Regions from separate parts of the Microbacterium shimangi genome, predicted to be linked through region 3. Evidence: predicted binding sites of a transcription regulator. Region 3 holds the regulator's gene; each other region holds the start of a gene.

Region 1 (10,088 bases), on a different contig from region 3:
TGTCGGCGACGACGACCTCGGTGGTGAGGAAGAGGCCGGCGATCGAGGCTGCGTTCTGCAGCGCCGAGCGCGTGACCTTCGCCGGGTCGATGATGCCCTGCTCGAACAGGTCGCCGTACTCACCGGTCGCGGCGTTGAGGCCGTGTCCGACCGGGAGGCCTGCGACGGTGTTCGCGACGACGCCGGGCTCGAGACCGGCGTTGAGCGCGATCTGCTTGAGCGGAGCTTCGATCGCGACGCGGACGATGTTCACGCCGGTCGCCTCGTCACCCGTGAGGTGGAGGTTGGCGAGCGCGACCTTGCCGGCCTGGATGAGCGCCACGCCGCCGCCGGCGACGATGCCCTCTTCGACGGCGGCCTTCGCGTTGCGAACGGCGTCTTCGATGCGGTGCTTGCGCTCCTTGAGCTCGACCTCGGTGGCTGCGCCCGCCTTGATGACGGCGACGCCACCGGCGAGCTTGGCCAGACGCTCCTGGAGCTTCTCGCGGTCGTAGTCGCTGTCGGTGTTCTCGATCTCGCGACGGATCTGGGTCACGCGACCCTCGATCTGCGATGCCTCGCCGGCACCCTCGATGATCGTGGTCTCATCCTTCGTGATGATGACCTTGCGAGCGCGGCCGAGCAGGTCGGTGGTCGCGTTCTCGAGCTTGAGACCGACCTCTTCGGTGATGACCTGGCCACCCGTGAGGATCGCGATGTCCTGCAGCTGCGCCTTGCGGCGGTCGCCGAAGCCGGGAGCCTTGACGGCGACCGACTTGAAGATGCCGCGGATCTTGTTGAGAACCAGCGTCGCGAGAGCTTCGCCCTCGACGTCCTCGGCGATGATGAGGAGCTCTTTGCCCTCCTGGATCACCTTGTCGACGATCGGGAGCAGATCCTTGATGTTCGAGATCTTCTGGTTCGCGATCAGGATGTAGGGGTCTTCGAAGACCGCTTCCTGGCGCTCGGGGTCGGTGACGAAGTAGGGGTTGATGTACCCCTTGTCGAAGCGCATACCCTCGGTGAGCTCGAGCTCGGTGCCGAACGTGTTCGACTCCTCGACGGTGACGACACCCTCTTTACCGACCTTGTCGATGGCCTCGGCGATGAGCTCGCCGATGGCGGGGTCAGCAGCCGAGATCGATGCGGTCGCGGCGATCTGCGCCTTGCCCTCGACCTCTTTGGCGCTGGAGAGGAGCTCGTCGGTGATGGCCTTTACGGCCTTCTCGATGCCCTTCTTCAGTGAGATGGGGTCAGCGCCGGCTGCGACGTTGCGCAGGCCTTCGCGGACCAGAGCCTGCGCGAGAACCGTGGCGGTCGTCGTGCCGTCGCCGGCAACATCGTCGGTCTTCTTCGCGACCTCTTTGACGAGCTCGGCGCCGATCTTCTCGTACGGGTCGTCGAGTTCGATCTCTTTGGCGATCGAGACGCCGTCGTTCGTGATGGTGGGAGCGCCCCACTTCTTCTCGAGCACGACGTTGCGACCGCGGGGACCCAAGGTCACCTTGACGGCGTCGGCGAGAATGTTGAGGCCGCGCTCGAGACCGCGACGGGCCTCCTCATCGAAAGCGATGATTTTTGCCATGTTTGGTCGTCCCTCCCGGACGTTGGGTACACAGATCTTTGGCACTCACCGAAGGCGAGTGCTAATCCATCTTGGCACTCTCCCCTAGGGAGTGCAAGCTGCGGCAGGAGGGGGATGGACGAGAAACACCGCAGCATCCGAGACCGGATGCTGCGGTGTTGAAAGGTTGGGGAGGGTCAGACCACTCGGACGGATTCGGCCTGAGGACCCTTCTGTCCGGTGCCCACCGTGAACTCGACCGCCTGGCCCTCCTCGAGGACGCGGAACCCGGTCATGTCGATGTTCGAATAATGGACGAAGACATCCTGACCATCACCGGCGGTGATGAAGCCGAAGCCTTTTTCAGCGTTGAACCATTTGACGGTGCCCTGGGTCATGCGACTCTCCTGATGCTGTGCGACGGGCACCATCGTAAGCATGCCGCACACACCGGATCAGTGCGTATCGCCATACTGTGACACGCGTGCATCGAGATCTTTACCGGCCCGAAACACGGCGCCCGCGACGGTGCTTCTACGGCGCGGGAGAGGCAGTGACGCGGTCGGTTCCGATCACGACGACCAGCCGCAGCGCCTGTGTCTCGTCTGCCTCGGTGTCGGGGTCGTCCTCGACGGGATAGGCGTCGTACGCGGTGCTCTGCGCCACGTCGGCTCCGCCGATGACCTCGGCCACCCCTGCCGCGGCAGCCTCGTCTTCGGGCTGCGAGTAATAGACCGTGGTGGTCTCGAACGACGTTCCGGCGTCGCCCGGCAAAACGGATTCCATCGTCCATCCCGCGGCGACGAGCACTTCGCGCACTTGCGTCGCAAGACCGGCCTGGCCCGACGCGTTCAGCACGATGACCGTCGACGAGCTATCGATCACGGCCGTCGGCGCCGGCGCCACCGACGACGTCGGCTCGGGAGTGGGAAAGAGCGTCACACGACCCGAGATGAGCAACGACGCGAAGATTCCCGCGGCCCCCAGAACGATCGTGGCGATCACGGCCCAGAGCAGAATGACCCCACCGCGCATGCGCGGGTTCTCTGCCCGGTGCGCGCCGACCCGGCCGCTCTCGTCTGCGAGGTCGTCAAAGCGGTCTCGCGGCATCGTCGGTCTTGGCACCCGACGATGCTACCCGCCAGGGCTCTCGAGGCCCGTCAGCTCGATGCCGAGCGCGTCACGCGGGCGGCGCGCACCGCTTCCCGCTCGTCACGCATCCGTCGCAGTCGCCGCACGAGCATCGGGTCGAACTCCAACGCGTCGGCGGTGTCGATGAGCCGGCCGAGCAACTGGTAATACCGCGCGGGGGGCATGCCGAGCTCGGCACGGATGGCCTCTTCTTTGGCGCCGCTGCGGCGACGGCCCGGAGCCACCACCGACTGCGCCTCGAAGACGAGAAGGGCGCGGTCGCGATCGGAGAGGGGCACATTCTCACGCTAAACCCGCGTGAGCGGGTTTGCGCTCCGCCACTCCACTGTGGCGCCGAGCGGGTCGACCGAGGCCACGATGTCGCCGTCGAGGGCGAGGGCGAACCGCCCCGGCCACGGTTTCGGCACCGAGCTCCACCCGTCGTGAAGAGCGGGCGCGTCGATCGTGATCCACCGGCCGGCTGCCCGCGCCGCATCGATGAGCGCACGACGCGATCGGCGAGGGACGTGCGCGAGCACCCCCGGGGTGGTGACGACGAGCGTCGCGTCCGGCGGCGCGAGCGCAGCGACCGCGGGAAGCAGATCGGCCGCGTCGCCCGACACCAGCAGCGGTGGATCGGCCGCGACGACATCGAGCGCCGCCGCCATCCGGTCGGCGCGGCCGCCTTCGCCTGGCCACGCGAGGCCGGTGATCCACCGGCGATCGTCGGGGTCGCGAGCATCGCGCGGGTGCAGATCGATACCGGCACGCCACACCACTTCGGGCAGGCGCACGAGAGGGTCGCCGTCGAGGGCGCTCTCGAGTACGACAGATGAGACACCGTCGGACGGATCGATGGCGACCACGCCATCACGGGTCGCGTACCGGTACGAGTACCGGTCGGGGTAGAGACAGATTCCCGCGCTCGCCCCGACTTCGAGAAGCGCGATCGGCCCATCGATCAGCGAGAGCGCGGGCAGCAGCGCCGCGCACCGGAGGGGTTCATTGGTCTGGATGCTGCGCGCACCGCACTCCGCGACGGCCGTCTCGGCGTTCGCCGACAGCCAGCGGGCCCAGGCCGGATAGTCGCCTTCGGGCGCACCGAGAAAGCGCGTGACGGCGAAGACGAGCGGCGGCTGCCGATGCGTGTCGGGGATGCGGGCGAGAATCGAACGCGTCTCAGGGTCGGCGGCCACTCCCGCCGCCCACTGCGCGTACAGATCGGATCGACCGGGCGCCTCGACCTCGGCGAAATGCTGATATCGGGCGGCGATGACGGCGTCGGCGTCGGCCGCAGCATCCTGATCCACTCTCCCATCATCGCGGCAACCCCGGCGCCGACCGCCCGGCCATCGGGTTGAATGGAGCAGAAGAGGAGGCGCAGATGACATACGCCGTGAACAAGACCGATGAGCAGTGGCGCTCGGAGCTCGATTCGGACCAGTACGCCGTTCTTCGGCAGGCCGCGACGGAACGCGCGTGGACCGGTGAGCTGCTCGACGAGAAACGGGCCGGCCTGTACGCGTGCGGGGCATGCGGAGCCGAGCTGTTCCAGAGCGGCACCAAGTTCGACTCGAACTGCGGGTGGCCGAGCTTCTACGAATCCGTTCGTCCCGACGCCGTCGAACTCATCGAAGACCGCACCGTCGGAATGGTGCGCACCGAGGTGCGCTGCGCCGCGTGCGGTTCGCACCTCGGCCATGTCTTTCCCGACGGGTACGGCACGCCGACGGGTGACCGGTACTGCATGAACTCGCTCGCGTTGACGTTCACCCCCGGCGGCGACGAATGAGCACGACGCTCGAGGCCGTTCGATCGCGTCGATCGTGGTCGAAGGTCACCGATGTCGCCCCCACCCGCGCGGAGATCGAAGTGCTGGTCTCTGCCGCGGGGAGGGTCGCCGACCACTCGTCGCTGCGCCCGTGGCGGCTCATCGAGCTCCGCGGCGACGATCGCGAGCGTTTGGGTCGGGCCATCAACAAGGCAGCCGGCCAGAAGGGTGCCTCGTCGAAGCCGATGCGCGCCCCGTTGCTGATCGCCATCGTCGCCAGCTACCGCAAGAGCAAGGTGGCGCGGTGGGAACAGGAGGCCGTCGCCTCGGGCGTCGCGCACATGCTGAGCCTGCTGCTCGACGATGCGGGATGGGGCGTCCTGTGGCGCACCGGGGACTACACCCGGAGCAAGGCCGTCGCGAAAGCGCATGGTCTCGAGAAGGACGAAGAGCTTCTCGGTTGGTTGTATGTCGGCGGTAAGCCTCCCACCCGGAAGATCGCTCGCCGCAAAGCCGTCGACGCCCGCCGTCACCTGTCCCGCATGCCGCGGGGCAAGAAAGCCGACGAACTCGACGCGACCGACGCCGACTGACCCGCCCGGCGCGACGATTCGCGGAGCGTCGCTGAAAGAATCGGTTTATGCCCCCATCGACAGCACTCCTCGTCATAGACCTGCAGGTGGGAGTAGTGGCCCGCTGCTTCGACGTAGAGGCGGTGCTTCGTAGCTCCGCAAAGCTCGTGGACCGCGCTCGAAGCGAAGGAGTCCCGGTGGTATGGGTTCAGGATCACGGCGGCTTCGCAGAGGGAACTGATGCCTGGAACCTGGCGCCCCCGCTCGAGAGGCAAATCAGCGAGCCCCTGGTGCGGAAGACGTACCGCGACTCGTTTGCCGGCACTGACCTTCAAGAGATCCTCACCGGGCTCTCTGTGACCCATCTCGTTGTCGCCGGCGCGCAGAGTGACTACTGCGTACGCACGACGACACAGGCCGCGGCCTCCCGAGGCTACGACGTCACTCTGGTGTCCGATGCGCACACGACCACGGACGCCGAGCACGACGGAGTCGCTCTGACCGGCGAACAGATCGTCGCCCACACCAACATGTACTTCAGCGGCCTGCGCTACCCGGGGCAGCGCTTTGCCACCGCGAAGCACGACGTCGTGGCGCTGTCGTCTACCCCCTGAGCCGTTCGGCGGCGGGTCCGGCCACGCGCTTCGCCTACCCGGCGATGATGCCCGCGGCGACGTTGCTGATGGCGTGAACGGCAGCGCCGGGGACGAAAGAGCCGGTGCGGTACCTCAGCCACCCCAGGAGCAACCCCGCAGCGAACTGCACGGGAATGATCGGCCAGGTGCGGACGTCGATGGCAAGAAGGGCCAGGTGGGGCAAGACGAAGAGCACGGCCTGCAGAACGTTCCCCCACGCGAAACCGAGGCGGCGCATGAGCACTCCTCCCAGCAATCCCCGAAAGAGCACCTCCTCACCTACCGCCCGGAGGATCACCGAGAGGACCCCCGCGACCGAGGTGATCTGCGCGATGGTGACCCCGGGCATGCTGAGAACTTCGGCGGGTATCAGAACGATCGCCAGCCAACCCGTGAGCACCAGGGGAAGCAGCAGCACGAGCGCCCACGCATACGCGGAACGTGATCCGCGCGTCGCACCGACGCGTTCGAGCGCATGTCTGAACGACCTACTGCGCCCTCGCGACTGCACAGCGACGTAGGCGACGACGGGAAGGCAGAACAAAACGAACTCGATCACGTGGCCACGCTACTTCGCGGGAGAATGCCGAACATCCACCGGAGGATGTATACGTCATGGCTCCACAGGATGACTCGCTGCGGCCAGAGCAGGCAGTGTCGTCGCGGGCAGCCCCTAGGAGATGCCGCCGACGTTGCGGGTCGACGGAATATCGAATCGCTGAGGGGTTGTGGGGTCCTGTTCGCCCGCGGCTCGCGCCGCACGAATCTCTTCCTGGGTGCGCGGCCGCCCGGTGAGCACCCACTTCAGGCGAGTCCACAGCGAGGGTGATTCTGGATCGTCCATCGAAGCCTCCTTGTTCCGACGGGGTGTCCGCGGCCCCGGCTGCGAGTCTCCTCGGGTCGGCCGAGCCTCGTCAAGGGCGTCGGGTGGTTGCCGCCCTTGCCGGGATCGCTGCGCTGTCACCGCGGAAGAGTCACGGTGAACGCCGTGCGGGTCGGTGTCGAGGTGACGGCGAGCGCGCCCCCCTCTCGAGCCGCGATCTCGCGGACGATCGCCAATCCGAGCCCCGCGCCGCCGGTGTCTCTGGACCGCGATTCGTCGAGACGAACGAAGGGTTCGAAAATTCGTGCCTTGTCGCCGATCGGGATCGGTGAACCGTCGTTCGCGACCTCGATCCGCACCACGGCGCCGTCGACCCTCAGGTCTATCTCGACGTGAGTGCGCGCATGGCGCGTGGCGTTCTGGAGGAGGTTGACGAGGACGCGCCGCAGATCTCGAGCGGAAAGCCGCACCGGGATACCGCCGGTTGGTGCGGGGTCCGAAACACGGATGTCAACGCCGGGGGATCGTTCCTCGACCTCCGCGAGGGCATCCCGCAAGACGGCCCGGGCGTCCGCACACGTCCCCTGCGGTGGCTTCTCCGAACGACCTGCCGCCGCGAGCTCGAGGAGATCGTGGGCGAGGTCCTCCAGTCGTCGGGCTTCCCTATGCACGTGCGCCAGAGTCTGTTCAGCGGGCACGAGACCAGGGTGTGCCTGTGCTATTTCCAGGGCGGCGATGAGCGAAGTGATGGGGCTGCGCAGCTCGTGGGCGGCGTCCGCGGTGAATCGGGTCTGGCGGATTGCGGCCTCGTCGACCCTGACGAGCATCGCGTTGAGCGTCGCGGCGAGGGCACGGAGTTCGTCGGGCGAATCCGGGACCGCGATGCGCGCTCCGTCGGGGGCACCCGACATTGCGTCCGCGGCACGTCGCATCTGATCGACGGGACGAAGCGACCGTTTCGCGGTGATCGCCGCCGTGCCTGCCAGCAGCGCGACGGCCACGATCACGCCCGACCAGAGGAAGGGATCGATCGTCGCAACAGCCCGATCGGCGGCGGCGGCGGTGACGAAGACGTAGGCGCGATACGTCGCCAGATTCGGATCCGCGAGCGGACCGCCAGGAGGGTCCGCGCGATCGAGGAGACTGGAGGCGTTGAGCGTGCTGCTCACCGCGGTGAGGGTCTGCCCCGACAAGGGTCCTGCGGTGATGGTGCCGGTCCACACTTCTCCCCCCGTCTGCTCCGCGTCTTCGCGCGGGGGCGACATGATCGGGCCATCGATCTCGGCGTCGGCGAGCACCGGAGAGGACGAGATCAGAGCCCCATCGCTGCGAAGGAGTTCATACGGCAGGGATCCGAACTCGCCGGACAGACGCACGTTCTGGCGGGTCGCATCGATGATCTGCGAGGCCTGGGCGCCGGCCAACTGCTCCGTTGCTGCCATCTGGGTCGAATGGAGGGCCGAGCGCACAAGCAGTGCTCCGCTCGCGAGCAACACCGAGGCGAGGATGCCCGCGGTCAGTGCGAGGCGCGTCGCTACGCTCCCCCAGGCAGGCGTTCGAACGGCCTTCACGCCGGGTCCTCGATGTGCCGATCGGCCGCGGGTCGATCGTCGATCAGGCGGTAGCCGGCGCCGCGCACGGTCTCGAGAGAACGGCGACCGAACGGCGCGTCGATCTTGCGGCGCAACACGCTCACTCGGGCCTCGACCAGGTTCACATCGTCAGCTTCGTCCGGCCACGCCTCCCCGAGCAGAGCCTCTTTCGACACAACGGTGCCCGCCGCCCGAGCCAGTATCTCGAGGATCATCCATTCCCGCCCGCTGAGCTCGATGTGAACCCCGGCGCGGCGAACATGACGCCGGGCGGCGTCCATGACGAGATCACCGATCGCGATCACGCTCTCGGTGATCTCGGTCGGGCGGCGCAGCAACGACCGAATGCGCGCAACCAGCACCGGGTAGCTGAACGGCTTCCGAAGGTAATCGTCCGCCCCGCTTTCCAAGGCCTCGACCTCATCGAACTCCCCGTTCTTGGCCGTCAGCACGATCACGGGTGTCCTGACCCCGTCGGCGCGCAACCTCGCAGCCACTGCGAACCCGCTCAGTCGAGGGAGCATCAGGTCGAGGACGATCGCGGAGTAGGCACCCGTCGCTGCCATCAGATAGCCCGAGCGGCCGTCGTGGACGGTGTCGACCACAAAGCCCTCCGCAGTGAGTCCCGCGGCGAGAACTTCGGCGAAGGCTCGTTCGTCGTCGACGACCAAGATGCGCATAGCTCAGTGTCACACCCCCGCGCAGACCGATCCTGACGGCGACGTCAGCGTGCGTCAGGTGCGGATCAGCGACCCGCTCTGACCATGAGCTCATGGCCCACCGACTTCTCGCAGCCCACGCCGCACAGAACCCCCTGCCCCCGCACGCCCGTCGGTCGGCGTCTTTCGACCGCGCTCACGGCCTGGGGTGGGGAAGTGCGCTGGTGTTCGCTGCGATCTTCGCGACGCTGGCGCTGCAGCGGCACGCGCAGTTGCTGACCACGGGGTACGACCTCGGAATTTTCGATCAAGGGGTGCGCGCCTACTCCGAGGGAAAGCTCCCCTCGTCGCTGTTGAAGGGCATCGACTACTCGTTGCTGGGCGACCACTTCTCCCCGATCTTGGCGACGCTCGCACCCTTCTACGCGGTCTTCGGGGGCCCGCAGTTGTTACTCGTCGCCCAAGCCGTGCTGCTCGCCGTCGGGGTCGTGCCGCTCACGATCTGGGCTGCCCGTATCGTCGGCCTGCGGACGGCGATCGTCGTCGCGCTCGGTTACGGATTCGCCGGCGGCCTTGCCCATGCGGTCGTGTTCGATTTCCACGAGATCGCGTTCGCCGTACCCCTCTTGGCGTTCTCGCTCACGGCGCTCGGCACCCGGCGCCTCCTGCCTGCGGCGCTCTGGGCCGCGCCTCTCGTGCTCGTGAAAGAAGACCTCGGGCTGACCGTGGCGGGGATCGGCGCGCTCATCGCCGTCCTGGCCGCGCGTTCCGATCGGTCCGGGCGTCGGTTGGGCATCGCGACGGGCTTGTTCGGTGTCACAGCGACGGTCCTAACGAGCTACGTCGTCATTCCCCTGTTCAACCCGGTCGGAAACAACAACTACACGGGCCAGGTCGGATTCGGCAGCGCGGTCACCCAACTGCTGACGCTGATGTCCAACGACATCAAGATCGCCACCATCGCGGTGCTGCTCCTCCCCACCGCTTTCGTCGCACTCCGCTCGCCGCTGGTGCTCGTGGTGATCCCGACCCTCGCGTGGCGGTTCTTGTCCGACAACCCCAACTACTGGGGCAGCTCGTACCATTACGACGCGGTCCTCGTGCCGATCGTCACCGCCGCCTTCATCGATGGGATGCTGCGGCTCCGGCACGACGCGGGATGGACCTCGTTCCGGCACCGTCTTGTTCTTCTCGTGAGCCTGTCGGCGACGACGGCGCTGCTCACGGTGTCTCCGCTCGCCCAACTGCTCTCCCCGGCCCTCTGGGAGGCCAGCGACCACGTGGCCGCCGCTCGGACGGTGCTGGCGCGAATCCCCGACGGAGCAACCGTGGCGGCATCGAACTCACTCGCCGCACAACTCA
Region 2 (10,088 bases), on a different contig from region 3:
CATCCTCGGCCGCCGCGAAAGAATAGGTTAGGCGCGAACATGGACTGGCTACAGATCCTCTCGAACTCCGCATCTTCGATCCTCAGCCCCGCGACGATGGGCTACGCCCTGGCCGCGCTCGGCCTGGCCGTGCACTTCGGCTTCGGTGGACTGATCAACATGGGCATCGCCGGCTTCATGGCTGTCGGCGCCTACGGGTACGCCATCTCGGTCTTGAGCTTCGGCCTCCCCTGGTGGGCCGCTGCGCTGATCGGCCTGGTCGCCGCGTCGATCTTCGCGCTGATCCTCGGCATCCCCACACTCCGGTTGCGCGGTGACTATCTCGCGATCGTCACGATCGCCGCAGCCGAAGTCGTACGGCTGCTCTTCCTCACCACGGCGTTCGACGATGTCACCGGCTCCGCCGACGGTCTCAGCGGGTACCACGCCAGCTTCCGCGCGGCCAACCCGATCCCGCCGGGAACCTACGGATTCGGCCCGTGGACGTACAACGAGACCGACTGGTGGGTGCGCATCGTCGGCCTCATCACTCTCGCGATCGGCGCGCTCGTGGTGTGGCTGCTGGTTCGCAGCCCGTGGGGTCGCGTGCTGAAGGGCATTCGTGAAGACGAAGACGCCGTGCGCTCGCTCGGCAAGAACGTCTTCTCGTACAAGCTGCAGGCCCTCGTGCTCGGCGGAATCCTCGCAGCGGCCGGAGGAATCGTCTACGCCCTGCCGTCGGCGGTCAGCCCCGGTGTGTACGTCACGTCGCTGACCTTCTTCATCTGGACCGCTCTCCTCCTGGGCGGCGCGGCCACCGTGTTCGGCCCGCTTCTCGGTTCGCTCATCTTCTGGGTGCTGCAGACCTTCCTCTCGAACGTCCTCCCCGCTCTCGTGAGCGCGGGCGTCCTGCCGTTCATGTCGGAGATCCAGGCCGGAACGGTGCGCTTCATCCTCGTGGGTGTCGCGCTGATGGCTCTCGTGATCTTCATGCCGCAGGGAATCCTCGGCAACAAGAAGGAGCTGACCTTTGTCAAATAGCACCTCACCCGGTTCGAGCGACGCTCCCTTCGAGTCAACGGTCTCCGCGCCGGTCTCGCGGCCGAAGGCGACGGGCCTCCACATCGGAGACGCGGTGCCCGGGGTCAAGAAGGTCGACCCGATCATCGTCGCCGACAACGTCACCCGCACCTTCGGGGGTGTGACCGCCGTCGACGTGCAGCACCTCGAGGTTCCGCGCGGCGCGATCACGGCACTCATCGGTCCCAACGGCGCGGGCAAGACCACGCTGTTCAACCTGCTCACGGGGTTCGACAAGCCGAACAGCGGCACCTGGACGTTCGAGGGCAAATCGCTCTCGGGCATCCCGGCCTACCGCGTTTCGCGCATGGGCCTCGTCCGCACGTTCCAGCTCACCAAGGCGCTCGGCCTGCTGACGGTTCTCGACAACATGAAGCTCGGCGCGCGCAAACAGCGCGGCGAGCGTTTCTGGCAGAGCCTGATCCCCGCCCTGTGGCGCAAGCAGGACGACGAGATCGCCGAACGCGCCATGGTTCTTCTCGCCAAGTTCAAGCTCGACGCGAAGGCCGACGACTTCGCCGCCTCGCTCTCGGGCGGGCAACGGAAGTTGCTCGAGATGGCGCGTTCGCTCATGACCGACCCGACGCTCGTCATGCTCGACGAGCCGATGGCCGGGGTGAACCCGGCGCTGACCCAGTCGCTCCTCGACCACATCCTCGATCTGAAAGACCTGGGTATGACCGTGCTGTTCGTCGAGCACGACATGCACATGGTGCGCCACATCGCCGACTGGGTCGTCGTCATGGCCGAGGGCAAGATCGTCGCCGAGGGCGACCCGATCTCGGTGATGAAGAACCCCGCGGTCATCGACGCCTACCTGGGCGCACACCAAGATCTCGACCTGGGAGTCGTCACCGGCCGCGTCGACGTCGTCGAAGCAGACCCGACGACGGATGCCGACGCATCCATCGACGCCGACGCGACGCTGCTCGTCGAACAGGGCGTCGCCGAAGACGAAGGGAACCGCGCATGAGCGCCACCGCCACCCAGACCCCCGTCGTTTTCGTCGACGACGTCCATGCCGGATATCTCCCGGGTGTGAACATCCTCAACGGCTGCTCGCTCGTGGCCAACCAGGGCGAGCTCATCGGCATCATCGGGCCCAACGGCGCGGGAAAATCGACGCTGCTCAAGGCGATCTTCGGGCAGGTGAACGTTCGCAGCGGCACCGTGCAGCTCGAGGGCGATGACATCACCGGCCTCAAGGCCGACAAGCTCGTGCGCCGAGGTGTGGGCTTCATCCCCCAGAACAACAACGTCTTCCCGAGCCTCACGATCGAAGAGAACCTGCAGATGGGGCTCTACCAGAACCCCAAGATCTACAAGGAGCGTCTGGAGTTCGTCACGGGCATCTTCGCCGAGTTGGGCAAGCGGCTCAAACAGCGCGCCGGCTCACTGTCGGGCGGAGAACGCCAGATGGTGGCGATGAGCCGTGCGCTCATGATGGACCCCAAGGTGCTGCTCCTCGACGAGCCGTCTGCGGGACTCTCGCCCGTCCGTCAAGACGAAGCGTTCATCCGCGTCTCCGAGATCAACAAGGCCGGCGTGACCTGCATCATGGTCGAGCAGAACGCTCGTCGCTGCCTGCAGATCTGCGACCGCGGCTACGTCCTCGACCAGGGCCGCGACGCCTACACGGGCACCGGTCGTGAGCTGCTGAACGACCCGAAGGTCACCGAGCTGTATCTCGGAACGCTCGGCGTCTGACCGACGAGAAACACGAGAGGGGCGGATGCTGCGAAGCATCCGCCCCTCTCGTCGTTTTCGCGGGAAGAGGTCGAAGCAGTTCCCGCCTGCGGGAACGGGAAAGGGCCCCGGTCCGAAGACCGGGGCCCTTCCTGTGAGGGTTACTGCGGATCAGCCCTCGTACGCGACGTACGAGTTGTCCGACACGTACTCGTAGATGCCGATCGACGCCTCGGTGGGGTCACCGGCGTCGTCGAACGTGATCGGACCCGAGACACCGTCGTAGTCGGCGACGCCGCCTCCGAGGATGATCTCGGCGCAGTCGGCGTACGACTCGCACTTCTCGCCGTCACCGGTACCGCCGGAGACTTCCTGCAGCTTGCCGGCGATCGCCTCGGAGTCGGTGGAACCGGCTGCGAGCGATGCGAGTGCCAGCAGCACGGTGGCGTCGAAAGACTCCGCCGCGTAGCTGTAGTCGGCCAGAGGGGCGTCTCCGTTGGTGGAGACGAACTCGTCGAGCGCCGACGTGAAGTCGCCGATCGAGTCGATCGACAGACCCGGGAGCGTACCCTTGGCACCCGTGAGGGCGTCGGGCGCGAAGCCCGCGTCGGTGAAGTTCTTCAGGTTTCCGTCGACGAAGTACAGGCCCTCGGCGGGGAACTGACCGAAGAGGCTCGGCAGGATCGTCGAGACCTCGTCGAACGTGATCAGCGCGATCGCGTCGGGGTCGGCCGCGAGAACCGTGCTGATCTGCGAGTCGAACGTCGTGTCACCCGTGTTGTAGGTGGCTTCAGCGACAACCTCGCCGCCGGCGGCTTCGAATGCCTCGGAGACGTACTTCGCGAGGCCGGTTCCGTAGGAGTCGTTCAGCACGATGAGTCCGAGCGACTGAGCGCCGTCTTCGGCGATCAGGTTACCGAGGACCTCGCCCTGGAGGACGTCGGACGGAGCGGTGCGGAAGTACAGACCGTTGTCGTCGTAGGTCGTGAAGGCGTCGGACGTGTTGGCCGGCGAGAACTGGATGACGCCCGCACCGACGACCTGGTCGATGAACTGCAGCGACGTACCCGACGATGCGGCACCGATGATCGCCGAGACATCTTCGCCGAGCAGACGCGGGATCTCGGTCTCGTACGCCTTGTTGTCGGTGTCGCCGGAGTCGCCGAAGACGGTCTCGAGGGTGAGTCCGGTGTCGGCGGTGGCTTCGTTGATGAGCGACTCGGCGTACGCGACACCGGCTTCTTCGGGCGGGCCGAGGAAGGCGAGCGTTCCCGTCTGGGGAAGCGCCGTGCCGATCTTCAGGGTCATGTCGCTGCCGGGCTCGGCTGCGGGTGCGGAGGATTCAGCTGCTCCGCCGCCACCGGCACAGCCTGCCAGGACGAGTGCGCTGACACCGACCAAGGCGATACCGCCGAGGACCTTGCCTGCACGCGAACGTGAAATGACGCTCATGTTGCTCCTTGCTGTGAATGATTGCGGGCGCGCGGTTCGGGAACCGGCCCAGTGCCCTAAACCTATTGGTCCGCTCGTCTCGCCGGTGTTGCCGTTCGTTAACGATGTGTAACGCGACTTAATCGTTATCAACGCACAAATGATGCGCGGCGCCGCACGATGTGTTCGTCAGCGGCGCTCAGGTGAGTTCGGCGACGTCCGATGGCGCGGTGCGCCCGCGGCGGGCGGCGGCGAGCGAGTCGACGGTCAGAACGAGGAGCGCGACCCAGACGAGAGCGAAACCGATCCACCGCTCGGGGGGCATCGGCTCTCCGAGCAGCCACGCCCCGGTGATGAACTGCAGGATGGGCGCGACGAACTGCAGCAGCCCCACGAGACTGAGCGGTGCACGCCGGGTGCCCGCCGCGAAGAACAGCAGCGGCGTCGCGGTGAAGACCCCCGCCAGCAGGAGAAGGGTCGCGTGGCCGGCGCCGGCGGTGAACAAGGTGAGGCCACCGGTCGCGGCGACAACGGCGAGCTGGATGAGGGCGACGGGAAGCAGCCACGCCGACTCGAGGGTGAGACCGCTGACGGCGTCGACGGCGGGGCCGATCTTCTTCTTCACGAGTCCGTAGAACCCGAAGGACGCGGCCAGCGAAAGCGCGATCCAGGGGAACGTGCCGTACCCGACGATGATGACGACCACGGCGATGACCGCGATGCCGATCGCGATCCACTGCGTGAGGCGCAACCGTTCGCGGAGCACCAGGACGCCGAGGAGCACGGTGACGATGGGGTTGATGAAGTAGCCGAGGCTCGTTTCGATGACGTGACCGCTCAGGGTTCCGAGAAGGAACACCTGCCAGTTGACGTAGATGAGTGCCCCGGCGAGCGCCGTGAGCCCGAGCAGTCGCGGCTGTCGGACGATCCGCCACAGGGCAGACCACCCGCGGACGACGGCGAGCAGGACGGCGCAGAAGACGAGCGAGAGCACGATGCGCCACCCGACGACCTCCCACGCGCCGGTCGGAACGAGGAGGAGGAAGTACAGCGGGAGAAAGCCCCACAGCAGATAAGCGATGAACGCGTAGAACCCACCGACCGCGATCTCGCGAGAAGGTGAACCGGTGGCACCGGGTGCGGGCTTCGTCATCCGGTCTGTCACTCGACAAGCCTAGGTCTCGCCGGAGACACGGAGGCGGCGTTCATGGCCCGCCGACTGCCGAGACTGACGCGATTACTGCCAGTTGCCCCGGGGATGACGAAGGGCCCGGATGCAGAAGCATCCGAGCCCTTCGCGAAACAGATCGCGATCAGCGAACGACGACCGCCAGGACGTCGCGCGCCGAGAGCACCAGGTAGTCGTCGGCGCCGAACTTCACTTCGGTGCCGCCGTACTTGCTGTAGATGACGCGGTCGCCGACGGCGACGTCGATCGGAACACGGTTGCCGTTGTCGTCGATGCGGCCGGGGCCGACAGCCACGACATTGCCCTCTTGGGGCTTCTCCTTGGCAGTGTCGGGGATGACGAGACCACTGGACGTGGTCTGCTCAGCCTCGACCTGCTGGATGACGATGCGGTCTTCGAGCGGCTTGATGGAAACCGACACGGTCTACCTCTTCTTTCTTGACGCTTCGGTACGGAAGACTCGTTAGCACCCGCACGTGGAGAGTGCTAAACCCAAGTCTAGGGAACTGCTGGCACTCATGCAACGCGAGTGCCAATGACGGCGCCTGCGGTAGCCCGATCCTCGCGGCTCCGCCCCGTAGTGTGGGAGCGATGGACATCGCCGAGCTGACAGCCCTCCTCACCCCCGACGGGCTGCGTCTGCTCGATGAGACCTCGACCACCCCCGGGGCTGCCGACGATGTGGCACGCACTGTCTCGCGCCTCCGCGCGGCCGGCCACTCCCCCGAACTCGTCTCGGCCGTCGTCGGTCAAGCCAGGCTTCGCAGCCGCGCTTCGGCGAAGTTCGGTGAGTTCGCCGAGCGGATGCTGTTCACCCGGGCCGGGCTCGAACAGGCCACGCGCCTGTCGATCGCGGGGCGTCACGCGGCACGCTTCCGCGATGCGGGCATGATCACCGTCGCCGACCTCGGCTGCGGTATCGGCGGCGACGCGATGGGGCTCGCGGCCCTCGGGCTCAACGTCCGCGCCGTCGATGCCGACGAGGTCACGGCGGCCATCGCGGCCTACAACCTCGCCCCCTTCGGCGGCACGGTCGACGTGCGCCACGGCACCGCCGAGCAGACCGACCTCGCCGGTGTCGACGGAGTCTGGCTCGACCCGGCACGCCGGACGCCGGGGCACACCGAGACCACCCGGGTCTCGGCGGCGGACTACTCGCCCCCTCTCGACTGGGCTTTCGACACGATGAACCGGCTTCCCGGGGGCATGAAGCTCGGGCCCGCGCACGACCGCGATGCGATCCCCGACGATCTCGAAGCGCAGTGGGTGAGCTCCGACGGCTCGACGGTCGAACTCGTGCTCTGGTCGGGCGGACTCGCCCGCGAGGGCGTGCGCCGCGCCGCGCTCGTGATGCGCGGCGCCGAGACCTGGGAGATCACGAGTGCCGCCGACGCCGAAGACGCACCGGCCCGCGACCTGGGCGCCTTCGTTCACGAACCCGACGGCGCGGTCATCCGTTCCCGGCTCATCGGCGATGTCGCCCGCGCCCTCGATGCGGGCATGCTCGCCCCCGGCATCGCCTACCTCACGTCGGACACGGCGCTGACGAGCCCGTTCGTGTCGACCTTCCGCGTACGCGAGGAGGTTCCCGCCGACACGCGGGCGCTGACCAAGGTGCTGCGTGCCCGTGGGATCGGGTCGCTCGAGATCAAGAAGCGCGGCGTCGACATCGATCCCGCCGCTCTGCGGACCAAGCTCGCCCTGCGCGGCGACGATTCCGCGACGCTGCTGATGACGCGCGTCGGCTCGCGTCGGCTCGCCCTCCTCGCCGACCGCGTCGCCTGACCCCGCAGCATCCGCCCCTCGCCCTCTGCTCCGGCGACGTCTCCCCACCCCCGCGGCATCCGCCCTCACGTGCTTCCCCTGTCGCATAAGGCGGGTGCCGCTCACCGTTCGTGACAGGCGAGCGTGCTCCACTGCGCTTCCGCTGTCACGAACGGCGCCCCTGGCTCACCACTTGCGACAGGGGAAGCCCATTTCGTGGGAGGGGACAGCGAAGGTCAGGAGGAGGGGGGCGGTGGCGGGGGGGGGCTCAGCCGATGAGGCCGCTTTGCCAGGCGGCCCACAGCAGCCAGCCCGCACTGTACAGAACCGACAGAACGCCGAGCACCAGGGCCCACACCGCGACACCCCGCCGCTCGACCGGCCGGCGCAGTGCGACGATCGCCACGAGGATCGCCGTGAGTCCGACCGGCAGCCCCCATCCCACGACGAACGATGCCGCGAGCGCCACGATCGCGAGCCCGAGGGCCCACGGTCCGACGACGGGCCGCGGCGCGCGCGGCTCAGCGGGCGCCCACTGCGCGAGGCTCTCACCCGTCTCGACCGCGGGCGCCTCCCCCACCGGGGCCGCCGCGACGGGGACCGCCGACACCGGTGCCACCGGAGCGTGGGCCACCGCGCGCGGGGCGGGCGACGCGAGGCGAGGTCGTTCGATCGACGCCGACACCGCCGCGAGGTCGGGGAGGGGTGGCGGCGGCCCGGGAAGCTGCGCAGCAGACTCCGCGTCGGCCGGCCGCTCAGGCTCGCTCATGCCTGGATCTCCGTGACGGGCAGAGTGGAGTCAGCGCCGAACGACAGCGTCGACGGCTCGCGTCCCGCGCTGATGAGTTCGGCGGCGAGCGCGGCGATCATCGCGCCGTTGTCGGTGCAGAGGGTGAGGGGTGGAATGCGCACGGTGACCCCGGCAGCATCCGCTCGCTCGAGAGCCACGTCGCGAAGGCGCCGGTTCGCGATGACCCCGCCCCCGAGCAACAGTCGCGGCACGTCGTGGCGGGCGCAGGCATCGAGGGCCTTCGTCACGAGTACGTCGACGACGGCCTCTCGGAACGACGCGGCCACGTCTGCCACGGGCACCGGCTCCCCCGCGTCTTCGCGCTGCTCGACCCACCGCGCGACCGCCGTCTTGAGCCCCGAGAACGAGAAATCGTAGCGGTGCTCGGCCAGGTCGGAAGACCGCGAGAGTCCCCGGGGGAAGCGGATGGCAGCGGGGTCGCCGGCCGCGGCCGCCCGGTCGATCTCGGGGCCGCCGGGGTAGGGCAGCCCGAGGATGCGCGCAACCTTGTCGAACGCTTCGCCGGCGGCGTCGTCGATCGTCTCGCCGAGCAGCTCGACATCACCCGTGAGGTCTCGCACGAGGAGGAGCGAAGTGTGCCCACCGCTGACGAGCAGGGCGACGGTCGGGTATTCCAGCGGCGGCGCGTCGTCGGAGAGGATGTCGGCGGCGATGTGGCCGACGAGATGGTTCACCGCGTACAGGGGCTTGTCGAGCGACACCGCAAGCGCCTTCGCGGCGCCGACACCCACCATGAGCGCCCCCGCGAGCCCGGGCCCGCTGGTGACCGCGATCGCATCGAGATCTTCGAGACGAACGGATGCTTCGCGAAGCGCCGCCTCGATGGCGGGCTGCAACGCCTCGAGGTGCGCGCGGGCGGCGACCTCGGGGACGACACCGCCGTACCGGGCCTGCTCCTCCATACTCGAGGCGATGGTGTTCGAGAGCAGCGTGCGCCCGCGGACGATCCCGATCCCCGTCTCATCGCAGCTGGTCTCGATCCCGAGCACCAGGGGCGCGCCGCTCACGAGCACGCTCCCGCGTCGGTCGCAGACGACTCGGCGGCCTGCCGCCATCCCGCGACGTCGAGACGCATGACCACCGCGTCGACGTTGCCCGCGGGGTAGTAGTTCGGTCGACGCCCGATCTCGACGAAACCCTCCGACCGGTACAGCTTCTGCGCGGTGTCGTTGTCGTCGCGGACATCGAGGAAGACTTCGCGCATGCCGCGGCGCGACGCCTCCGTCAACAGCTGCCGCAGAAGGGCACGGCCACGGCCACGGCCGCGCGCCGACTCGGCGAGCGCGATGGTCTGCACGTCGGCGTCGGTTCCGCCCGCGGGGGCGCGGAGCCCGGCATAGCCTTCGATACCGCCCGCGGTCTGAGCCACGACGTACCAGGTGTGCTCCGACGCCAACTCCGCACGCATCACGGCGTCCGACCACGCATCACCCTGGAACGACGCGCGCTCCAGGACCATGATCGCCTCGAGGTCGTCGGGGGTTGCGGGTCGAAAACTCACGTGCGCACCCGCTTGCGTACGGCGCCGACCGTGACGTCGGGTGTTCGCAGATAGAGCGGCTCCGACGAGGTCAGCTTGCGTCGCGCCGCGACCGCCCGGGCGGCCATCAGGGCGATCATCGTGGCGGGGACCGACGCCGCGTCGATCCGCACGGCCCGCAGTTCTGCCACGATGCCGTCGAGATCGTCGCGGGGTGCGAGCGCCGGGCCGTCGGTGCGCACCGGCAGCCCGTCGTCGTCGAGCCCCTCGAAGACCGAGTAGGCGAACTCGCGCCGGCGCGCATCGGTCACGACCGCGAAGCGCTCGGGCGCGGCGTCAGCGCCGTCGATGATCGCGCGCTGCAGCAGCACACCCAGCGCGACGGCGTCGTGGCTGGGCACGGGCACGACGGGGAGGGCGCGACCGAGCGCGAACGTGCGCGCCGCGGCGATACCCACGCGCAGTCCGGTGAACGGGCCGGGACCCATGCCAGACGCCACGTGCGTGAGCGGGGCGGATGCTTCGCCCACCACTCGCGCGAGGAGGTCGCCGATCACCTCGGCGTGACCGAGGGGGTTGTCGCTGCTCGCCTCGGCGACGATGACCCCATCGTCTTCGACGACCGCCACGGACGTGCCGAGGGAGGTATCGATGGCGAGGAACACTCG
Region 3 (10,088 bases):
GAAGGAGCACTTGCTCGTCGACCTCGATACCCGACTCGTTGTTGATCTCGATGGTCACGGTCGTCCTCGTCTCGGCTGGTGATCGCGGGGCGGTGTCGGTCGGCCGCCACGCCGGTCGACACGGTTCGCGAACTCGGCTGCTTCGTCGCGCTCGCGCCGCGTGGCGAGTCGCTCCTCGTCGTACTCCGTGTACGCGTCGACGATCCGACCGACCAGATTGTGGCGCACCACGTCGGCACTGGTGAGGAACGCGAAATGGATGTCGTCGATGTCGCGCAGAACGCGGGTGACGAGCCTCAGCCCGGAAGCGCCCTGCGGGAGGTCGACCTGCGTGATGTCACCGGTGATCACCATGCGCGTTCCGAACCCGAGACGTGTGAGGAACATCTTCATCTGTTCGGGGGTGGTGTTCTGCGCCTCGTCGAGAACGACGAACGAGTCATTCAGCGTGCGTCCGCGCATATACGCCAGAGGTGCCACCTCGATCGTCCCCGAGGCCATGAGCTTCGGAACCAGTTCGGGGTCCATCATCTCGTTCAGCGCGTCGTACAGCGGCCGCAGGTAGGGGTCGATCTTGTCTGTCAGCGAGCCCGGCAAGAAGCCGAGCCGCTCGCCCGCCTCGACGGCCGGGCGGGTCAGGATGATGCGGCTGACCTCTTTGCGCTGAAGCGCCTGCACGGCCTTCGCCATCGCCAGGTATGTCTTGCCCGTTCCGGCCGGACCGATCCCGAACACGATCGTGCTCTCGTCGATCGCATCGACGTAGGCCCTCTGTCCGAGGGTCTTGGGGCGGATCGCCTTGCTGCGCGAGGTCAGGATCGCCTCGCCGAGCACCTCGGAGGGGCGCGGCCCACCCTCGGAACGTAGAATGCGGCTCGAACTGCTGACGTCGGCGGGCTCGAGCCCGTGGCCGGCCTTCGTCATCGCGATCAACTCTTCGACGAGCGAAAGGGCACCGGCGACGGCGACGGCCTCGCCCGAGAGGGTGATCTCGTTGCCTCGCACCATCACGTCGACCCCGGGGTGCTCCTTCTCGACGACGCGCAGGAGGCGGTCCTGCGGGCCGAGGAGCTGCACCATCGCGACACCGTCGACGTAGACGTGCTCGACGACGACGCCGTCGGAGGACTCAGGCATTCAGGCTCTTCTCATCGAGGTCGCCCGCGAGGACGTGTGCGTGCACATGGAAGACGGTTTGACCGGCACCCGCGCCGGTATTGAAGACAAGACGGAAGTCTCCGTCGGCGTGCTCGGTCGCGACCGTGTGCGCGAGCGCGATGACCTCGGCGAGAAGCGCGGGGTCGTGAGACGCCAACTCGACGACGCTCCGGTACTCCCCCGTCTTGGGGATGACGAGCAGGTGCACGGGCGCCTGCGGTGCGATGTCGCGGATGGCGAAGACGTTCTCGGTCTCGGCGACGATCTCTGCCGGGATCTCGCCCTCGAGAATGCGCGTGAAGATCGACGATTCAGTCATATCCGCCAGTCTACCGGCGTGGCGTGCCGCGGCTCGGGGTGAGACGGCACGGGTGCGACGACTCGGGGGACGAACGCGATCACCAGCGCCCGAGGCGCACGCTCACCACCGCGAGGGCCGCCGCTCCCGCGGTCGACGTGCGAAGCACCGTGCGTCCGAGGCGCACCGGCCGGGCACCCGCGCCCTCGAGGGCAGCGAGCTCGCCGGGGGCGATCCCGCCCTCGGGACCGACGACGAGGATCACGTCGCCGCCGGCTGCAACCAGCTCGGTCGCGCTGAGAGTTTCGGTCGCACGCGGTTCGAGCAGCAGCATCCGATTGTCTGCCGCTAAAGCGACCAGATCGGCGGTCTTCGCCAGCGGACGCACCTCGGGAATCCAGGCGCGATGAGCTTGCTTCGACGCCTCGCGCACGATGGTCGTCCAGCGCGCGACGCCCTTCTCGGCCTTCGCATCCCACCGCGACACGCTGCGCTCGGCCTGCCACGGCAAGATCGCGTCGACGCCGAGCTCAGTCGCGGCCTGCACCGCGAGCTCGTCCCGGTCACCCTTCGCGAGGGCCTGCGCGAGCAGGATCCGCGGCTGCGGGGCCGGCTCGTCGCGACGGTCGTCGACACGCACCACGACCTCGCGCGGGCTGACGGTCGTGGTGCGTCCGGTGAGCCAGACGCCGCGACCGTCACCAACCGTCACGTCCTCGTCGACGCGAAGACGACGGACGACGGCGGCGTGGTGCGCCTCGGCGCCGTCGAGGACGACGTCATCTCCGGGGTGGGCCGCCGCGGCCGCGTCGGTGACGAAGTGGAGCGCCACGGTCAGACGTTGCGGAACCGGTCACGGAGCTTCGCGAAGAGGCCCTGGTGGAACTCGGCCAGGTGCGGTGCGGGCGCCTTGGTGCGTTTCGCGAAGTCTTCGATCAGCGACCGCTCCTTCGCGTCGAGGCGCGTCGGGGTGACCACGTGCACGCCGATGCGCAGGTCTCCGCGCTGGGTGCCTCGCAGGGGCGTGACACCGCGGCCCTTGATCGTGAGCACGTCACCCGACTGCACACCGGCGCGGATCTCGAGGTCGACCGAGCCGTCGAGCGCGGTGATCGCGGTCTCGGTGCCGAGGATCGCGTCGGGCATCGAAACCTCGAGGGTGGCCAGCAGGTCGTCGCCGTCCCGGCTGAAGGTCTCGTGCGGGGCGACGGTCACCTCGAGGTAGAGATCGCCGTTCGGACCACCGGCGGGCCCGACTTCACCCGAACCCGGAAGCTGCAACCGCAGGCCCGTCTCGACTCCCGCGGGGATGTCGACCGACACGGTGCGGCGGGCGCGGACGCGTCCCTGGCCCTGGCAGGTGGCGCAGGGGTAGGGGATGGTCGTGCCGTGCCCCTGGCACGTGCCGCAGGGCTGGTTCGTGACGACGTTTCCGAGGAGGCTTCGGACGGTGCGCTGGATGTGACCGCTGCCGTGGCAGATGTCGCAGGTCACTTCGGAAGTACCGGGCTGGGTGCACGCGCCGTTGCAGGTCTCGCAGAGCACGGCGGTGTCGACCTCGAGGTCGCGGTGCACACCGAAGACGACGTCGTCGAGCTCGAGGGTGACTCGCACGAGGGCGTCCTGTCCGCGTTCGCGCCGCGATCGCGGCCTCGGCCCGCGGCTGCCGCCGCCCCCGCCGCCCGCTCCGCCGAAGAACGTCTCGAAGATGTCGCTGAAGCCGCCGAACCCGGCTGCTCCCCCGCCACCGCCGAAGGCACCGGTGTCACCGCCCATGTCGTAGCGACGGCGCTGTTCGGCGTCGCTCAGGACGTCGTAGGCGTGCGTGACGAGCTTGAACTTCTCGGATGCGTCATCGCCCGGGTTCACGTCGGGGTGAAGCTGGCGGGCGAGACGTCGGTACGCCTTCTTGATATCGTCGGTGCTCGCGTCGCGCGCGACACCGAGGACCTCGTAGTGGTCAGCCACAGTCGCCTTCCTGCCCGCTCGTGGCGGGGATCGTCATGGACGGATGCCGCGTCAGCGGGCGTTCTCGTCGTCTTCGAGCATCCTGGTCAAATGGTGGGCGACGGCGCGAACCGCCGCCAGGTGCGAGGGGTAGTCCATTCGCGTCGGCCCCAGAAGCCCCACGCGGGCTCCGGTGCCGGATGCGTCGTAGTCGCTCGCGAGAACGGACGCCTCGATCAGGCCGAACGGTTCGTTCTCGCGTCCGATGCTGGCCGCCAGCCCTTTCGCGTCGACGACCATCTCGGTCATGAGCTTCAGGAGCGTGACCTGCTCCTCGATCGCCTCCAGCAGCGGGTAGATGCTGCCCCGGAAATCGGACTCACGTCGAGCGAGGGTGGCGGCCCCGGCCATGACGAGACGATCCTGGCGGAACTCCTCGAGCTCTTCGACGAGCACGCGCAGAATCGCGTGCGCGGCAGCATCCACCCCCACCGCCGGCAGGGTCGCGGCTGCGAGGGCTTCGGTGATCCGCTGCGTGGCGTCGCCCACGAGGTGACCGACGACCACGGCAGAGATGCGGGCCCGCAGTTGGATGAGCTCGGCCTCGGTCGGCTCGTCACGGACGAAAGCGATGCGCTGGGAGACCCGCCCGGTGTCGGTGACGACGATCACGAGCAGGCGGCCCGAGCCCAGATCGACCAGCTCGACGTGCGTGACGTTGGCGCGGGCGAACGAGGGGTACTGCACGATCGCGACCTGGCCGGTGAGCTGGGTGAGGGCGCGCACCGTGCGGGCCAGCAGGTCGTCGAGGTCGCCGGAGCCGTCGAGGAAAGACGCGATCGCATTGCGCTGAGCGGGATTCAGAGGCCGGAGGTCTGCGAGATGGTCGACGAAGACGCGGTAACCCTTGTCTGTGGGAATGCGACCCGATGAGGTGTGGGGCGCGGCGATCAACTCTTCGTCTTCGAGCAGCGCCATGTCGTTTCGGATCGTGGCCGCCGACACCCCGAAGGCGTGGCGCTCGACGATCGCCTTGCTACCCACCGGCTCGCGTGTGTCGACGTAGTCCTGCACGATCGCACGGAGAACCTGGAGTCCGCGTTCGCTGACCATGGCTCTCCTCTCGCGTCTCTGGCACTCGTCTGGCGTGAGTGCCAATTCTAGCGGATCGTGCGGGCCGTGGCCGTGGCCATCACGCCGTCAATGCGCGCACCACGGTGTCGGCGAGAAGGCGCCCCCGCCGGGTGAGGACGATGCGCCCCGAGGTGACCGGTCCGCCATCGATGAGTCCGCCGTCGACCAGCGACGCCACCGCGCGTCGGCCCCCGGCGGTGAGCTCGGCGACGGGGAGGCCCTCGCGGATGCGCGAGCGCAGCAGGACCGACTCCAGGTGCCGCGCCCCGGGGTCGGGACGCTCGCGCGCGGCGGCCGGCGACTCCCCCGCGGCGAGCCGTTGCGCGTAAGCCGCCGGATGCTTCACGTTCCACCAGCGCAGGCCCGCGACATGGCTGTGGGCGCCCGGCCCGAATCCCCACCAGTCGGAGCCTCGCCAGTACGCGAGATTGTGCTGTGAGCGCTGGGCGTCGTTGCGCGCCCAGTTCGACACCTCGTACCAGTCGAACCCGGCGGCGGCGAGAAGGTCGTCGGCGAGCTCGTACATGTCGGCCTGCGTGTCGTCGTCGGGGGCGACGACCTCGCCGCGGCGGATCTGCCGGGCGAGCTTCGTGCCGTCCTCGACGATCAGCGCGTAGGCGGAGAGGTGGTCGGGCTCGAGCGCGACGGCCGTCTCGACCGACGCACGCCAGTCGTCGAGCGACTCTCCGGGGGCGCCGTAGATGAGGTCGACGCTGACAGCGAGACCGGCGTCGCGAGCGGCAGAGACGGCGGTCGCCACGTTCTCGGGATCATGCGTCCGATCGAGCGCCGCGAGTACGTGGGGCATCGCCGACTGCATGCCGATAGAGAGGCGGGTGACACCGGATGCTGCGAGCTCGCGCACGACGGCGGGTGTCACGGTGTCGGGATTCGCCTCGACGGTGATCTCGGCGTCGTCTGCCAGGCCGAAGGCTGCCGCCACCCCGTCGAGCATGCGCGCGAGGTCGCCGGCGGGGAGGAGCGTCGGCGTGCCGCCCCCGAAGAAGACCGTCTGTGCGGGACGCACGGCATCCGACCGTTCGAGCACCCGCCGAGCCAGTGTGATCTCGTTGCGCACGGTGTCGGCGTACTGGTCTTGCCGCGCCCCGCGCAGTTCGGTGGCGGTATAGGTGTTGAAGTCGCAATAGCCGCACCGCACCCGGCAAAACGGAACATGCAGATAGACGCTGAAGGGGGTCGACGGGTCGTGCGCGAGATCGTCGGGCAGCGCACCGTCGGGGGGCGCGGGGTCGCCGAGAGGAAGGGCCGACCCCATCAGGCGGGTGTCGTGTACATCGGCGAGATCGCCCGGAAGTACCGGGAGAACAGCTCGCGCCGACGCTGGCGGACCATCGCGGGGAAAAGCCGGTAGAGCAGAGCCACCGGGCGGTCGAACGCCCGCACGGTGAACCAGACCTCGTCGTTCTCGCGCCATTCGAGGAGGAACAGCTCCTCGCCGCTGACGACCGAATCGCCCACGGTACCGAGAGCGAAACCCACGCGCCGAGGATCTTCGATCACCGAGATCACGCGAGCCTCGGCATCGGCGCGATAGCGGCCCGCGTGGCCGCGCAGGTGCACGGTCGTCCCCGGGCCGACGAAGGGGGTTCCGTCGACGTCGAAGCGCTGATCGGAGTCGAGCCTGCTGGGTGCGACCGGGCGACCCTCCCCGTCGTAACCGACGCCGGTGTACGACGGCCCTGCGGCGGGACGCACGTCAGCGATCGTGAGACCGCCCTCGCGCTGCGCCGCCCACGCCAGAAGAGCCTCGCCCGCCGTGGTGAAGCGCTCCTCACCGCTGCCGATGCGCCACGTCTCTTCGGCGGGGATCGACCGCTCGGGCGGATACTGCAGAAGATCGGGGGCCTGGGTGGCGCCGACCGCGGCGTAATCCACCGTCTCGTCCTTGAAGGTGCCGCGACGCACGGGAGTCGGTCCTACTTCTTCTCTTCGACGTCGCCCGAGAGGGCCGCGATGAACGCGCCCTGGGGGACTTCGACACGACCGATGGTCTTCATGCGCTTCTTGCCCTCCTTCTGCTTCTCGAGAAGCTTTCGCTTGCGGCTGATGTCGCCGCCGTAGCATTTCGCCAGCACGTCTTTGCGGATCGCGCGGATGCTCTCCCGCGCGATGATCCGCGCGCCGATCGCGGCCTGGATGGGGATCTCGAACTGCTGGCGCGGGATGAGTTTGCGCAGACGCTCCGTCATGAGGGTGCCGTAGGCGTACGCCTTCTCCCTGTGCACGATCGCACTGAAGGCGTCGACCTTCTCGCTCTGGAGGAGGATGTCGACCTTGACGAGGTCGGCGTCCTGCTGACCGGAGGGCTCGTAGTCGAGGCTCGCGTAGCCCTGCGTCTTGCTCTTCAGCTGATCGAAGAAGTCGAAGACGATCTCGCCGAGCGGCATGTTGTAGCGGATCTCGACGCGGTCCTCACTGAGGTAGTCCATTCCGAGCAGCGAGCCCCGTCGCTGCTGGCACAGCTCCATGACCGTGCCGACGAAATCTTTCGGAAGGAGGATCGCGGCCTTCACCATCGGCTCCGACACCGATGCGACACGACCGTCGGGATACTCGCTGGGGTTGGTCACGACGATGGTCTCGCCGATGTCGGTCTTGACCTCGTAGACCACGCTCGGGGCAGTGGCGATCAGCTCGAGATCGAACTCGCGCTCCAGGCGCTCGGTGATGATCTCGAGGTGGAGGAGGCCGAGGAACCCGCATCGGAACCCGAAGCCCAGGGCGACGGAGGTCTCGGGCTCGTAGACGAGCGATGCGTCGGAGAGCTTGAGTTTGTCGAGCGCTTCGCGCAGATCGGCGTAGTCGCTCTGCTCGATGGGGTACAGGCCCGAGTACACCATCGGCTTCGGGTCGGTGTAGCCGGGCAGTGCCACGGTCGCGGGGGAACGGTGCGTGGTGATCGTGTCGCCGACCTTCGACTGGCGCACGTCTTTCACACCCGTGATCAAGTAGCCGACCTCGCCGACGCCCAGACCCCGCGAGGGTGTGGGCTCGGGACTCGACACGCCGATCTCGAGCAGCTCGTGGGTCGCGCGTGTCGACATCATCTGGATGCGCTCGCGCGGCTCGAGGCTGCCGTCGATCATGCGCACGTAGGTGATCACGCCGCGGTAGGAGTCGTAGACCGAGTCGAAGATCATGGCGCGGGCCGGGGCATTCGGATCGCCCTTCGGGGCGGGGATGTCGCGCACGATGCGGTCGAGGAGCTCTTCGACGCCCTGGCCCGTCTTTCCGCTGACGCGGAGGACGTCTTCGGGCCTGCCACCGATGAGACCGGCGAGCTCGGCGGCGAACTTGTCGGGATCGGCGGCCGGGAGGTCGATCTTGTTGAGGACCGGGATGATCGTGAGGTCGTTCTCGAGTGCGAGGTACAGGTTCGCGAGGGTCTGCGCCTCGATCCCCTGCGCGGCATCGACGAGCAGCACGGCACCCTCGCACGCGGCGAGCGAGCGGCTGACCTCGTAGGTGAAGTCGACGTGGCCGGGGGTGTCGATCATGTTCAGGGTGTGCACCCCGTCGGTCCCCGAACCCGTCGAGGGGCCCGCCCACGGCATGCGAACGGCCTGGCTCTTGATCGTGATGCCGCGCTCGCGTTCGATGTCCATGCGGTCGAGGTACTGCGCGCGCATGTCGCGATCGGACACGACGCCGGTGATCTGCAGCATCCGATCGGCCAGCGTCGACTTTCCGTGGTCGATGTGGGCGATGATGCAGAAGTTGCGGATCACCTCGGGCGGAGTCGCGGAGGGCTCGAGGGAATGTGAGGCGCGAGGTGACATGTTCCGTCGATTCTACGGGCGACGGGGCGGCGCCGCGGGCGCGGGGAGGCGCCGGATGCCCTCGAGGATGCTGTCGAGGTCGCTCGCGAGGCAGATACGGATCCACCCTTCGCCCTCCGCCCCGAACGCCGAGCCCGGCGCCACGGCGACGCCCCGCTCGTCGAGGAACCGCAGGCACCACGCGGCGACGTCGCCTTCGCTGACGTGCGAGACGTCGATCCAGAGGTAGAAAGCGCCCGTCGGACGCAGATAGCCGAACCCGCGCTCGTCGAGAAGGGCGGATGCGGCGACGAGGTTCTCGGCGTAGTGCGCCGCGGCGGTCGCCACCGCGTCTTGCGGGCCGTCGATGGCGGCCAGCGCCGCGTACTGCGCCGGGGTGTCGACGCAACTGATGGCCGCCTCCTGCACCCGCAGCATGACGTCCTGCCAACCGGGCGGAGTGACGAGCCAGCCCACGCGCGCACCGGTCATCGCGTAGGTCTTCGAGGTCGAGAACACGGTGAAGACGCGTCCGTCGGTGTCGAAGGTGGCGGGGCTCACGTGCGCACGGCCCCAGGTGAAGCGCTCGTACACCTCGTCGCTGACCACCCACAGATCGTGGCGGCGGGCGAAGTCGACGAGGGCGGCGATGGTCGTCGCGTCGTAGGTGACACCGAGCGGATTCGACGGACTGTTGATGACGATCGCGCGGGTGCGCGGGCCGACCAGCGCTTCGAGTCCGGCCAGATCGGGGACGAAACCGTTCTCGGGCCGTAAGACGTAGGGCACGGGCGTCGCCTGCAGGAGATGCGCGTTCATCGTGAAGGTCGTGTAGCCCGGGTCGGGGATGAGCACCTCGTCACCGGCCGTCAGGGTAAGGGTCATCGCCTGGTGCAGGGCCTGCGTGCCGCCGACGGTCACCCAGATCTGCTCGACGTCGACCTCGAGTTGGTTCTCGCGCGCGAGCTTGCGGGCGATCGCCTCGCGAAGCGGTCGGATGCCACCGTTCGGCGTGTAACGGACGTCACCGCGCCGCCAGGCGGAAGACCCCGCGTCGCGCACCGGCTCGGCGACCGCCATGCCCGGCTCCCCCACGGCGAGGACGATCGTGCCGGGCCGTTGAAGGGCGACCTCGAGAATGCGACGCACACCCGAACCCGCCATTCCGAAGACGTGGGAGGGAATTGCGGGCATGCGGGAAGTCTATTTCCGGGCGGCACGCGCCCTGGCGCTTCGATTCGCGTCACCCGTTGTTCATCTCGGAGCAACCCCGACGTCCGGGGGGTCGGACAAGATCGAGCCAGGTCCCCCCGACCCCCGATCGACACCACGTCGGTGTCGATCGCCGTGCGCCCCCACCCTGGAGAAGACTCTGTGACGTCGCATTCCCCGACCTCCGACCGCTTCGAACACGCGAGAGGAGGCAAGGGCCGTGCGCTCGCCGCGAGTGCGGTCGTCACCGCCCTCGCTGTGGGCTCGTTCGGTATCGCCGCGCTGCCTGCCCAGGCCGCAGTGAGCCCGACGGCCGCTGTCGTCATCAACGAGGTCTACGGCGGTGGGGGGAACTCCGGTGCGACCCTGACGAACGACTTCGTCGAACTCGTCAACGTGAGCACCACCGCTCAGAGCATCGACGGCTGGAGCCTGCAGTACGGTTCCGCGGGCGGCGCGTTCAATTCGCAGCTGCCCTTGACCGGGAGCATCCCGGCCGGCGCGCATTACCTCGTCCAGCTGGCGAAGGGCACGGGCGGCACGGAAGCGCTGCCGACCCC

Evidence for each region. Region 3 encodes HrcA, which represses chaperone genes, less so after heat shock. Its sites were predicted from a motif close to TTNGCACTCGNNNNNNNCGAGTGCNAA; they were not measured.
Region 1: the regulator HrcA is predicted to act here: its motif matches at 1,603-1,629, upstream of groL (chaperonin GroEL).
Region 2: the regulator HrcA is predicted to act here: its motif matches at 5,875-5,901, upstream of groES (co-chaperone GroES).

The regions. Positions count from the first base shown of each region.
Region 1 is NZ_JBIGII010000002.1:187,921-198,008, forward strand. Features, by position in the region: gene groL (chaperonin GroEL) at 1-1,564, opposite strand, end outside; gene ACFXQA_RS01430 (cold-shock protein) at 1,741-1,941, opposite strand; gene ACFXQA_RS01435 (LytR C-terminal domain-containing protein) at 2,078-2,668, opposite strand; gene ACFXQA_RS01440 (DUF3263 domain-containing protein) at 2,704-2,973, opposite strand; gene ACFXQA_RS01445 (DUF2332 family protein) at 2,983-3,984, opposite strand; gene msrB (peptide-methionine (R)-S-oxide reductase MsrB) at 4,059-4,466, shown strand; gene ACFXQA_RS01455 (nitroreductase family protein) at 4,463-5,038, shown strand; gene ACFXQA_RS01460 (cysteine hydrolase family protein) at 5,086-5,631, shown strand; gene ACFXQA_RS01465 (CPBP family intramembrane glutamic endopeptidase) at 5,666-6,211, opposite strand; gene ACFXQA_RS01470 (hypothetical protein) at 6,326-6,496, opposite strand; gene ACFXQA_RS01475 (sensor histidine kinase) at 6,613-8,046, opposite strand; gene ACFXQA_RS01480 (response regulator transcription factor) at 8,043-8,747, opposite strand; gene ACFXQA_RS01485 (DUF2079 domain-containing protein) at 8,840-10,088, shown strand, end outside.
Region 2 is NZ_JBIGII010000008.1:12,210-22,297, forward strand. Features, by position in the region: gene ACFXQA_RS14215 (branched-chain amino acid ABC transporter permease) at 1-31, shown strand, start outside; gene ACFXQA_RS14220 (branched-chain amino acid ABC transporter permease) at 40-1,020, shown strand; gene ACFXQA_RS14225 (ABC transporter ATP-binding protein) at 1,103-2,032, shown strand; gene ACFXQA_RS14230 (ABC transporter ATP-binding protein) at 2,029-2,766, shown strand; gene ACFXQA_RS14235 (ABC transporter substrate-binding protein) at 2,917-4,197, opposite strand; gene rarD (EamA family transporter RarD) at 4,376-5,329, opposite strand; gene groES (co-chaperone GroES) at 5,490-5,786, opposite strand; gene ACFXQA_RS14250 (class I SAM-dependent methyltransferase) at 5,957-7,150, shown strand; gene ACFXQA_RS14255 (hypothetical protein) at 7,398-7,898, opposite strand; gene tsaD (tRNA (adenosine(37)-N6)-threonylcarbamoyltransferase complex transferase subunit TsaD) at 7,895-8,947, opposite strand; gene rimI (ribosomal protein S18-alanine N-acetyltransferase) at 8,944-9,441, opposite strand; gene tsaB (tRNA (adenosine(37)-N6)-threonylcarbamoyltransferase complex dimerization subunit type 1 TsaB) at 9,438-10,085, opposite strand.
Region 3 is NZ_JBIGII010000004.1:590,295-600,382, reverse strand. Features, by position in the region: gene ybeY (rRNA maturation RNase YbeY) at 1-58, opposite strand, end outside; gene ACFXQA_RS09760 (PhoH family protein) at 55-1,137, opposite strand; gene ACFXQA_RS09755 (HIT domain-containing protein) at 1,130-1,477, opposite strand; gene ACFXQA_RS09750 (16S rRNA (uracil(1498)-N(3))-methyltransferase) at 1,557-2,288, opposite strand; gene dnaJ (molecular chaperone DnaJ) at 2,291-3,424, opposite strand; gene hrcA (heat-inducible transcriptional repressor HrcA) at 3,476-4,516, opposite strand; gene hemW (radical SAM family heme chaperone HemW) at 4,596-5,813, opposite strand; gene ACFXQA_RS09730 (DUF1990 family protein) at 5,813-6,463, opposite strand; gene lepA (translation elongation factor 4) at 6,475-8,337, opposite strand; gene ACFXQA_RS09720 (pyridoxal phosphate-dependent aminotransferase) at 8,350-9,510, opposite strand; gene ACFXQA_RS09715 (ExeM/NucH family extracellular endonuclease) at 9,691-10,088, shown strand, end outside.